2 regions of the Nakamurella panacisegetis genome follow, and region 1 is predicted to be linked to the other one. Evidence: riboswitches for the same ligand, from Rfam matches in the RefSeq annotation. Region 1 holds a riboswitch; the other holds the start of a gene.
The links. Region 1 has a riboswitch for S-adenosylmethionine ahead of BLS97_RS24500 (putative leader peptide). Riboswitches for the same ligand answer to the same signal wherever they lie in the genome.

Region 1 (5,507 bases):
GATTGTCGAGTACCCCGGCCGGCGTGCCCTGCTCCACGATCTTCCCGCGGTCGAGGAATATCACCCGGTCGGCCACCTCACGGGCGAAGCCGATCTCGTGGGTCACGACGACGAGCGTGGTTCCGGTGCTGGCGAGATCCTTGATGACGGAGAGCACTTCGCCCACCAGCTCCGGGTCCAGGGCCGACGTCGGCTCGTCGAACAGGATCAACTCCGGCTCCAGCGCCAGGGCCCGGGCGATGGCCACCCGCTGCTGCTGGCCGCCGGACAGCTGCCGCGGGTAGGCCTCGGCCTTGTCGGCCAGACCGACCCTGGCCAGCAGATTCTCGGCGCTCCTCCTGGCCTCGGACACCGACTTCAACCTGTGCGCCACCGGCGCCTCGGTGATGTTCTCCAGCACGGTCAGATGCGGGAAGAGGTTGAAGTTCTGGAACACGAAACCGATCTTGGCCCGCTGCTTCAGGATGGCTCGCTCGGGCAGTTCCTTCAGGCGCTGCCCGTGGCGCTTCACCCCGATCGGTTCACCGTGCACGGCGACGTACCCGACGTCGAGCCGCTCCAGATGGTTGATCGCGCGGAGCAAGGTCGACTTGCCCGAACCGGACGGGCCGAGGATGACCGTGACGGTCCCCTTGGCGATCGCCAGATCGATGCCGTCCAACACCTGATTGGCGCCGTACGCCTTGTGCGCGTTGACGATCTCGACCACCGGTGGATGTTCGGTGACGGCCGTTGCATTCAGCACAGCGTCGGCCCGCGTCACTGGGTCACGCCGAATCGGGAGGCGTCGGACGAATCGCGGAATCGGGCCCGCAGGTCGGTCACGCTCTTTCGGGCCTTCTGCAGCGGCGTCAGCGGCATGGTGCGGAGGGCACCCTTGGAGTAGGCCCGTTCCACGTAGTACTGCACGACCGACAGGACCGTGGTCAGGACGAGATACCAGACGGTGGCCACCATCAGCAGCGGGATGATGTCCTCCGGGTAGGTACTCCCCATGGTCTCGACCTGCCCGAACAGATCGAGCAGGGACACGTAGAACACGATCGAGGTGCCCTTGATCAGACCGATCAGCTGATTGACATAGGACGGCACGATGGTGCGCAGGGCCTGCGGGAGTTGGACGCGCCGGAAGGTCCGCCCCTTGGACATACCGAGCGCGGTGGCTGCCTCGAGCTGTCCCTGGTCCACCGAGAGCAGCCCCGACCGGACTACCTCGGCCGCGTAGGCCGCTTCGTTCAGACTGAGCCCGATGACCGCGATCGCCATGTAGGAGAACAGCTTCGACTCGTCGACGGAGAAGAACGCCGGCCCGAACGGGACACCGAACGACAACCGCGGATAGAGCGCGCTGAAGTTGTACACGAAGATCAACACGACGATCAGCGGAATGGATCGGAACACCCAGATGTACAGCCAGGACAGGCCGGACAGCAGCGGATTCCTCGACGATCGCCCGACGGCCAGGATGATGCCGCCGATCAGCCCGAGGACGGCACTGTAGGCGGCCACCTGCAGGGTGACCACCAGCCCGTCGAGGATGACCGGCCGGAGGAACCAGTAGCGGAAGCGGGACCACTGGTAGAACGGGTTGGTGATGAGCCCGTGACCGAACTGGGCGAAGATCACCACGACAACGGCGATGGCGATCCACCGGCCCGGATGGCGCAGCGGAATCACTCGCTGCAGAGCCGTTTTCGGTCTCGCAGCTGACGTGGCGAGCGTCGGCGGGGCGCTCGTCACATTCTTTTCGAGCGGAGTGGTGGACAAGAGATATCTCCATCAATGGCGTCGACGGCAGCAATGATCGCTGGGACGTCGATCGAAAGGACTGAACGGTTGCACAAATCGCCCTGGCGCGCTGATGGCGCAGGACTGCGGTTTGTGGGGTGCCGCCGTGGGTACGGACGGCCTGTCGGTCAGGCCTTACAGAGCGCGCTGGAGACCCGCTGGAGATCGACGTGACGACGTGAGACGCCCAACAGTGACCGCAACCGCGCCACGACGTGGGCGATTGCCGCAAGACCGGTACTGGCCTGGGCTTTCATGTTGATCGTCTCGTCCGTTCGTCCGGCCACAGCAGTGGCCCCACGCTTGCGGGGCTCGGGGTCGAGCACCGCCTGGTCGTCATCCGGAGCACCCCACCGTGTTCGGCACTTGATGTGCACCGAGGGTTGCCGCCCAGCGAGCCGGAGCTTGTCGCTGAATCTCATGACCGTGGAACGAAGCTAACACCGGGAAGCACGCCGGTCAACTCGCGAATGGTCGCCCCCGCGCAGCCATTTCCCCTGAAGCGATTAACGGTCGGGAACGCCGGCCGGCGGTCGGGCCCTCGAACTGGGCATTTTTCGCGGTGTTATGTTGTTCGGCAGGTAATGAGTGTCAGCGTGCAGCCCTGGCTTGCTGGCCGGCAACCCTCCTTCGCGGCGGGGTGCTCCAGGTGACGACCTGGTGATCGCCGATCGGCGGTCGCAAGCGCGAGTCGGCCCGCCGGCCGCCTCCTGACAAGCCCGAACCCATCCCATCCCCCTTGTGAAGGTCTACTCATGTCATCACCTCTCCATCTGGCCATCGCCCTCGAGGGAGCCGGATGGCATCCGGCTGCCTGGCGTGAACCGTCGGCCCGTCCGGCTGACCTGTTCGGAGCCGACTACTGGCTCGATCTGGTCGCTCTGGCCGAGCGTGGTCTGGCCGACTTCCTCACCATCGAGGACTCTTTCTCCCTGGATGCCACCGGCCTGTCGACCGACGAGGACGACACCAATCAGGTCCGCGGTCGGCTGGATGCCGTGTTGATCGCGGACCGGGTGGCCCCGACGACACGACACATCGGCCTGGTGCCGACGGTGCTGGCCACACACACCGAGCCGTTCCACATCTCCAAGGCCATCGCCACCCTCGACCACGTCAGTACCGGCCGAGGGGGCGTGCGGGTGCAGGTATCGGCCCGAGCGGCCGAGGCCGCGCACGTCGGCCGCCGGCAGCTCCCCCTGATCACCCAGGAGAACTATTTCGAACCGGCGGCCCAGCAGGCTCTCTCGGTTCTGCTCGACGAGGCGACGGACTTCGTCGAGGTGATCCGCCGGCTGTGGGACAGCTGGGAGGACAACGCCGAGATCCGTGACGTCACCACCGGACGGTTCATCGACCGCGACAAGATCCACTACATCGATTTCCAGGGTCAGTTCTTCTCGGTCAAGGGACCGTCGATCGTGCCGCGCCCGCCTCAGGGCCAACCGCTGGTGACCGCGTTGGCCCACTCACCGATCGTCTACCGGTTCGCCGCCCGCAGCGCCGATGTCGTCTTCGTCACCCCGGCCGACACCCAGAGCGCGCGCCGGATCCTGGACGAGGTCCGGACGGAGCTCAGGGGCGTCGGCCGCCCGGAGGGCGAACTAGCCGTCTACGCCGATGTCGTGGTCTTCCTGGATTCGCCGACCGAGACCGGCGAGGCGAGAAGAGCTCGATTGGACGCCCTCTCGGGTGCGCCCTACGTTTCCGACGCGTACATCTTCGCCGGTTCGGCCGGTGATTTAGCGGATCTGCTCCTGGCCTGGCAGTCGATCGGCTACACCGGCTTCCGGCTGCGTCCCGGAACTCTCCCGGACGACCTGACCGCCATCACCGAGGACCTGGTTCCCGAACTCCAGTCTCGTGGCGCCTTCCGCACCGAGTACGAATCCGACACCCTCCGCGGGCTGCTGGGTCTGGGCCGCCCGACAAACCGCTACGCCGTTCCGGCTCCGATCACAGGAAGGGTCTGAATCCACGATGACCAAGCCCCGCAAGCAGATCCATCTCGCCGCACACTTCCCGGGCGTGAACAACACCACGGTGTGGAGTGACCCACGATCGGGTAGCCACATCGAATTCGAGTCGTTCCGCCGGTTCGCACAGATCGCCGAGCGGGCAAGATTCGACTTCATCTTTCTGGCCGAGGGCCTGCGACTGCGCGAGCAGAACGGGAAGATCTATGACCTCGACGTCGTCGGTCGCCCGGACACGTTCGGCATCCTCACCGCCCTGGCTGCCGTCACCGACCACATCGGCCTCACCGGCACCATCAACTCCACCTTCAACGAGCCGTACGACGTGGCGCGGCAGTTCGCCAGCCTGGACCACCTGTCCAACGGCCGGGCGGCCTGGAACGTGGTCACCTCCTGGGACGCCTTCACCGGCGAGAACTTCCGCCGTGGCGGGTTTCTGGCCCAGGAGCAGCGGTACGAGCGGGCCCAGCGGTTCCTGAACGCCACCGTCGAGCTGTTCGACTCTTGGGTGGGTGATGAGATCCTTGCCGACAAGGTCTCGGGTCAATTCCTCACCCACGGCCACCCGGGCGGATTCTCCGTGCGCGACAACCACTTCGATATCCACGGCAATTTCAACGTGCCGCGCAGTCCGCAGGGCCGGCCAGTCATCTTCCAGGCCGGCGATTCCGACGCCGGCCGGGAGTTCGCCGCCGAGTCCGCGGACGCCATCTTCACTCGGCACGGCACCCTGGGGGCCGGGCAGGCGTTCTACGCGGACATCAAGGGTCGGCTGGCCAAGTTCAATCGGCGTCACGAGGAGCTGCTGGTGCTACCCGCGGCGACCTTCATCCTGGGCGACACCGATGCCGAGGCCCAGGAGTACGCCGCGCAGGTTCGTCGACAGCAGGTCAGCGGACAGACGGCCATCAAGTTCGCCGAGCAGCTCTGGAACCGCGACCTGAGCGCCTACGACCCCGACGGCCCGCTGCCCGAGGTCGACCCCTTGGTCGGCGAGAACACCATCGCCAAGGGGCGAGCCAGCGTCCGCATGAACGCCGACCCAATCGCAGTGGCCCACGAGTGGCGCGAACTCGCAGTGGCCAAGGCCCTTTCGCTCCGGGACGTCGTGGTCGAGAAGACCGCCCGGCAGAACTTCATCGGAACCCCGGCGACCGTGGCCGCCGCCATCGACCAGTACGTCCAGGCGGACGCCAGCGACGGGTTCATTCTGGTCCCGCACATCACCCCGGACGGGCTGAGCGAATTCGCCGACAAAGTCGTCCCGATCCTGCAGGAACGCGGGGTGTTCCGCACTGACTACGCCGGGTCTACCCTTCGTGAGCACCTCGGTCTGGCCGCTCGGACGCCCCGGGCGCGGGTCTCTGCAGAGTCTGAGGCAGCATCGTGGGCGTGACTGCGGATCTGACTGCTCATCCTGGCCTGGACGATCTCCTGGCCCGACAAGACCCGAGTATCGGCGATCCGATACTGGACAACGCGGTCTGGGCCGCTCTCACCGGACCGCAGGCCCGCTTCGCGGAGCGCCGGGGCCTGGCCAGCCGGTATGACCCCGACGTGTCGGTGTTCGTTGCTCTGGCCGACCCGGCGAACCCGCAGGCCTGGGCCGATGCGGCGCAACTGATCGGGCCGGGCGAGAGCTTCGCGCTGGCCGGGTCCGCGGCCACCGTCCCGGCCGGATGGACCTGGATGTCGGTCGGCGGCGGCGTCCAACTGGTGGACGTGGCGCTGGAGAAGGGACCT
Region 2 (5,507 bases), 2.4 Mb from region 1:
GCTGCATCGAAAGGGGCGACGCCGGCAACGGTGTCGCCCCTTTTGGCGTGCCCGGCCGACTTGCCGTGTCCGGGCGACCGGACGGAGAGCGTCGGCGTCAGCGAAGGCGGCGGGCCCTCGACAGGTCCATGACGGCCTTCTCCAACGCGTAGTCGGCGTCGACGGCCAACCCCTTCACCGCGCCGTTCAGGTCGGCCACCACCTCCATCGCCCGGGCCAGACCCGGTTCCGTCCAGTGCCGGGCGGCGGTGCGGGCCCGGTCGATCTTCCACGGCGGCATGCCCAGTTCCCCGGACAGCGCGTACCCGTTGCCCGGGCGGGCGCCGGACACCTTGGCCACCGTCCGGATCCCGTCGGCCAGCGCGTCGGCGACCAGCACCGGCGCCACTCCCACCCCGATCGCCCACCGCAGGGCCTCCAGCGCGCCCGGCACGTCACCGGCCACGGCCAGGTCGGCCACGGCAAATCCACTGACCTCGGCCCGGCCCCGGTGGTACCGGCGGACCGCCGACTCGTCGACCATGCCTCCGGTGTCGGCCACCAACTGGCTCGCGGCCGCGGCCAGTTCTCTCAGGTCCGACCCGATCGCGTCGACGATCGCCGCCACTGCGTCCGGTGTGGTGGTCCCGCCGGCGGACCGGATCTCGTGCCGGACGAATTCGATGCGTTCGGCCGGCTTGGTCAACTTGTTGCACGTCATGACCGCCGCGCCGGCCTTGCGCAACCCGTCGGCGAGCGCCTTGTTCCGCGCTCCGCCGGCGTGCTGGACGACCAGTACGACGCCTTCCACCGGATCGGTGGCGTAGTGGCCCAGCGCGGCCGCGATCTCCTTCGATGACTCGTGGGCCTGGCGGATCACCACCACCCGTGGTTCAGCGAACAGGCTGGGTGCGACCAGGTCGGAGAATTCCATCGGCGTCAGCGCCGTGGCCAGCGCCTCCCGCCGTTCCACGTCCGGATCGGCCCGACGGGCCGCCGTCACCGCTGACATGATCGCCCGGTCGACCAGGAGCGGCTCGTCGCCGAGCACCAACATCAACGGATCGACAACGGTCGCAGTGGGCACAGGTCCATCTTGACAGGGAGTACCGACGGCGACGCGGCCCGAAGGGTCGCCGGCAGCAGTCGGTGATGGTCCAGCCGGACAAGAGTCGCTCGAGAGCCAACCCACAACGACACCCGGACACAAGCACCGACGGCGACGCGGCCCGAAGGGTCGCCGGCAGCAGTCGGTCGGCCCGATAAAGTGGTCGAGCCTGCTGCTGTCCGTGGCCCCCGCTCCCCTCGTCTCCGGTAAGGAACCTCCGTGCGCCCGATTCGTCACGCCGTCGCCGCTGTCCTGTCGCTCCTGTTGGTGACGTCGTGCGCGTCCAACTCCGGCAGCACGTCCAACCGCGCCGTCGCCGCGTCGACGTCCGCGGCGAGCAGCTCGTCCCCGGCCGGAGCGGGGGCGACCTGTTCCTACCCGTCCGACGGCAGTACCCCGGCCAAGGCAGTCACTCCCCCGGCCGCCTCCGAGCCCAACAGCGGCACGGTCGACGCGACCATCAGCCTGACCCAGGGCGAGGTCAAGATCGCGATGAACCGCGCCACGACCCCTTGCACCATCGGCAGTTTCGTTCATCTGGCCACCACCGGCTACTTCGACGACACGAAATGCCACCGGCTCACCACGAGCACGTCCCTGCAGGTCCTGCAGTGCGGGGATCCGACCGGGACCGGAAGCGGCACGCCCGGCTACAGCTTCGCCGACGAGACCAACTCCTCGATGACCTACCCGGCCGGGACGGTGGCCATGGCCAATGCGGGCCCGGACACCAACGGCTCGCAGTTCTTCCTGGTCTATGCGAAGTCGCAGCTGCCGCCGGACTACACGGTGTTCGGCAAGATCACCTCCGGCCTGGACGTGCTGACCAAGATCGCGGCCGCCGGCGTGACCGGCGGAGGCACCGACGGCGCGCCGTCGTCCGCGGTCACCATCACCAAGATCACGGTGCATTCGTGATCGGCGCCCGTCGACTCATGCGGTAGCCTGATCGGACAACTGAATCACCACTCATCCAGAGGGGCAGAGGGATACGGCCCGATGAAGCCCCGGCAACCACTGATGATGATCTCTTTCTCGTTGTAGAGGCCTATGCCTCCGACCGCGAGGCCGATCATCAGCAGGTGCCCCGTCCGTCCCGCTCCGGCGGGAAAGATGAGACGAAAGGCCTCGTCATGACCACTGTCATACCTACGTCCCCCTCCACCGGCACCACCGTCGATCTCGGTCCCGCGGTTGCCCTGTCCTGCCGCGAATGCGGAAACCGCGTCGCCCTCGGGCCGTTCTACGCGTGTACCGAGTGTTTCGGTCCACTCGAGGTCGCCTACGAGTTCACCACCTCGGGCGAAGCGCTCCGCGAACAGATCGAAGCCGGCCCGCAGAACATCTGGCGTTACGCGCCGCTGCTGCCGGTCCCGGCGAACATCGCCGACACCCCGAACATCAACCCGGGCAGCACCAAGCTCGTCCGCGCCGACAACCTGGCCCGCGAGCTGGGCATGAAAACCCTGTGGGTGAAGGACGATTCGGGCAACCCGACGCACTCCTTCAAGGACCGCGTTGTGGCCGTCGCGCTGGCCGCGGCCCGCGAGCTCGGCTTCACCGTGCTGGCCTGCCCGTCCACCGGCAACCTGGCCAATGCCGTGGCCGCGGCCGCCGCGCGGGCCGGAATCCGCAGCGTGGTCTTCGTGCCGTCCAACCTGGAGCAGCAGAAGATCCTCACCACTGCCGCCTACGGCGGAACGCTGATCGCTGTCGAGGGCAACTACGACGACATCAACCGGTTGGCCGGCGAGATCGCCGGTGAGCAGGAGGATTGGGCGTTCGTCAACGTCAACGTCCGCCCGTACTACGCCGAGGGGTCCAAGACCCTGGGCTACGAGGTGGCCGAGCAGCTCGGCTGGCGCCTGCCCCAGCAGGTCGTCGTCCCCATCGCGTCGGGCGCCCAGCTGGTCAAGATCGACAAGGGGTTCCAGGAACTGGTCTCGCTCGGCCTGGTCGACGAGGCCCCGTACAAGGTGTTCGGCGCGCAGGCCACCGGTTGCAACCCGGTGTCGACCGCGTTCAAACAGGGTCACGACTTCATCCAGCCGGTGCGCCCGGACACCATCGCCAAGTCCCTGGCCATCGGCAATCCGGCCGACGGACCGTACGTCCTCGACGTGGTCAACCGCACCGGCGGCGCCATCGAGGACGTCACCGACGAAGAGGTCATCGAGGGCATCAAGCTGCTCGCCCGGACCGAGGGCATCTTCGCCGAGACGGCGGGCGGTGTCACGGTGGCCACGCTGAAGAAGCTGCTGGCCTCCGGCCAGTTGGACCCGAACGAGGAGACAGTGATCTTCAACACCGGGGACGGGCTGAAGACGCTGGACGCCATCGCCCACGTCGTCGGACCGAGCGCCACCATCGCGCCGACCCTGTCGGCGTTCGAGGCCACCGGCCTCGCGTAGACCTCCTCCGGAGCCTCCGCACCGACACGAGAAGCGGCCCGTCTCCATCGGAGACGGGCCGCTTCTGGTGTGGGAGGGTCGCGAAAACGGCCCGGATCAGTGCGGCGCGGGCTGGTCCGGGATCTCGATCCCGAACAGCGTGTGCAAGGCCTGCAGGTAGCCGGCCCCGTCGCCGGTGCGGGCCAGCTCCTTGGCCCGGAGGGTCGGGGTGTGCAGCAGCGACTGCGTGACCCGGTGCATCGCCAGTTCGACCTCGGCCGCGACGTCACTGTCGTACTTGGCCCGGAGCCGGACCATCTCCTTCTCCACGGCCAGCGAGACGTGCTGCCGCAGAGCGATGACGGCCGGGTCGAGGGTGCGGATGGCCTGGTCGTCCTCGAACCGGGCCACCGCGGCGATCACCACGTCCTGGGCGTCCGCGATCGCCTCGCGATGTTCGGGGGCGGCACCGTCGGCCACGCTGTGCAGGTCGACGACCCGCACGCCGGGCAGGGCCCGTACCCCTTCCGACACGTCCGGCCGCAGGGCCAGGTCGACCACCGGCAGCGGGGTGTCGCGGAGGGCGAGGGCTGCGGTCACGGTCTCCACGTCGAGCACATTGCCGGTGGTGCCGCTGCAGGCGACCACCAGGTCGGCCTTGGCGACGGCGTCGGCGAACTGCCCGGCGTGGACGACCTCGGCGTGGTGCGTGGCGGCGAAGGTGTCGGCGCGCCCGCTCGGTGAGAACACCTGCAGGCGGGTGCAGCCGCGGGCGCGGAGAGCGGTGGCCACCACCCGGGCGTAGGCACCGGTGCCGATGATCAAACAGGTGGCGGTGGCCAGCGATGTGGATTCGTCGGAACCGGGTTCGGCCAGTCCGGCGGTGGCGATGTCGATCGCGACCGACGCGACCGACCGCCCGGCCGACCCGAGCCCGGTGCGGGATGCGACCTGCTTGGCCGTGCGCGCGGCGGACTGGAACAGCGAGTGCAGCACCGGGGTGGTGGTCCGGGCCGCGTGGGCGGCCGTCAGGGCGCGGGACACCTGGCCGGAGATCTCGGCCTCGCCGACCACCATGGAATCGAGTCCGGAGGCCACGGTGAACAGGTGTGCAGCCACCGGCGCACCCACCCTGACCTTGAGCAGGGCAGCCGCCTCGGCCTCGTCGATCTGGGCGACCTCGGCGATGCGGTGGGTGACGGCGTCGATGGCATCGTGGAACCGGTCGGCGTCCAGGTAGATCTCCAGGCGGTTGCAGGTGGCAAGCACCACCGCGCCCCTGATCGATCCGTCCTGGGTCGACAGCTCGCGCAACGCCTGGCTCAGCGAGTCGGTGCTGGCCGAGAGCCGCTCCAACGCCTTGAGCTCGAGGTCGTGGTGGCTGGCACCGAGAACCATGAGCATTTGACTATTCTACCGCTCTGACCAGGCACTTCCGGGACAGGCGACACTCACTGACCGGCACCCCCATCCAGTCGCCTCCACCACCGGGTACCCCGCGTGACGTGCGCCGTCAGCCATCGCCCGTGCGTTCGGGAGACATGAATCACCAAGGGTCGGCTAACCCGCCGCTTCGCGCACCGTGATGCGCGACCGGCCCACTCCCGCCGTGGTGGGACGATGGGTCTCATCATGACGACGCACGCACCCGCCACCGAACCGACGTTCGCGGCCCTTCCCGCCGACCACCCCCTGACCGACGGCCGGACGGGCCGGTCGCCGCTGCTGACCGCTTACCGGGGTGAGCCGACCACCGGCCACCCGGTGTGGTTCATGCGGCAGGCTGGTCGTTCGCTGCCGGAATACCTCGAGGTGCGCCGGGGCATCGACATGCTGCAGGCCTGTCTGACGCCTGACCTGGCCGCCGAGATCACGCTGCAGCCGGTCCGCCGTCATCGGGTCGACGCGGCCGTCCTGTTCAGCGACATCGTCGTACCCCTGAAGCTGGCCGGGATCGGCGTCGAGATCGTGCCCGGCACCGGTCCGGTCATCGACCACCCGATCCGCACCGCCGCCGACGTCGCTGCTCT

Region 2: it holds a riboswitch for S-adenosylmethionine, as region 1 does, so the genes downstream of both, thrC (threonine synthase) here and BLS97_RS24500 (putative leader peptide) in region 1, are expected to answer to the same signal.

Annotation. Positions count from the first base shown of each region.
Region 1 covers NZ_LT629710.1:2,662,886-2,668,392, reverse strand. The annotation lists gene BLS97_RS23510 (amino acid ABC transporter ATP-binding protein) at 1-763, opposite strand, end outside; gene BLS97_RS23505 (amino acid ABC transporter permease) at 760-1,767, opposite strand; gene BLS97_RS24500 (putative leader peptide) at 1,917-2,045, opposite strand; SAM riboswitch class IV at 2,083-2,214, opposite strand; SAM riboswitch class IV at 2,369-2,481, shown strand; gene BLS97_RS11765 (LLM class flavin-dependent oxidoreductase) at 2,544-3,761, shown strand; gene BLS97_RS11760 (NtaA/DmoA family FMN-dependent monooxygenase) at 3,769-5,160, shown strand; gene BLS97_RS11755 (GNAT family N-acetyltransferase) at 5,187-5,507, shown strand, end outside.
Region 2 covers NZ_LT629710.1:214,686-220,192, forward strand. The annotation lists gene holA (DNA polymerase III subunit delta) at 98-1,036, opposite strand; gene BLS97_RS24100 (peptidylprolyl isomerase) at 1,307-2,005, shown strand; SAM riboswitch class I at 2,054-2,207, shown strand; gene thrC (threonine synthase) at 2,221-3,498, shown strand; gene BLS97_RS01005 (glutamyl-tRNA reductase) at 3,595-4,881, opposite strand; gene hemE (uroporphyrinogen decarboxylase) at 5,110-5,507, shown strand, end outside.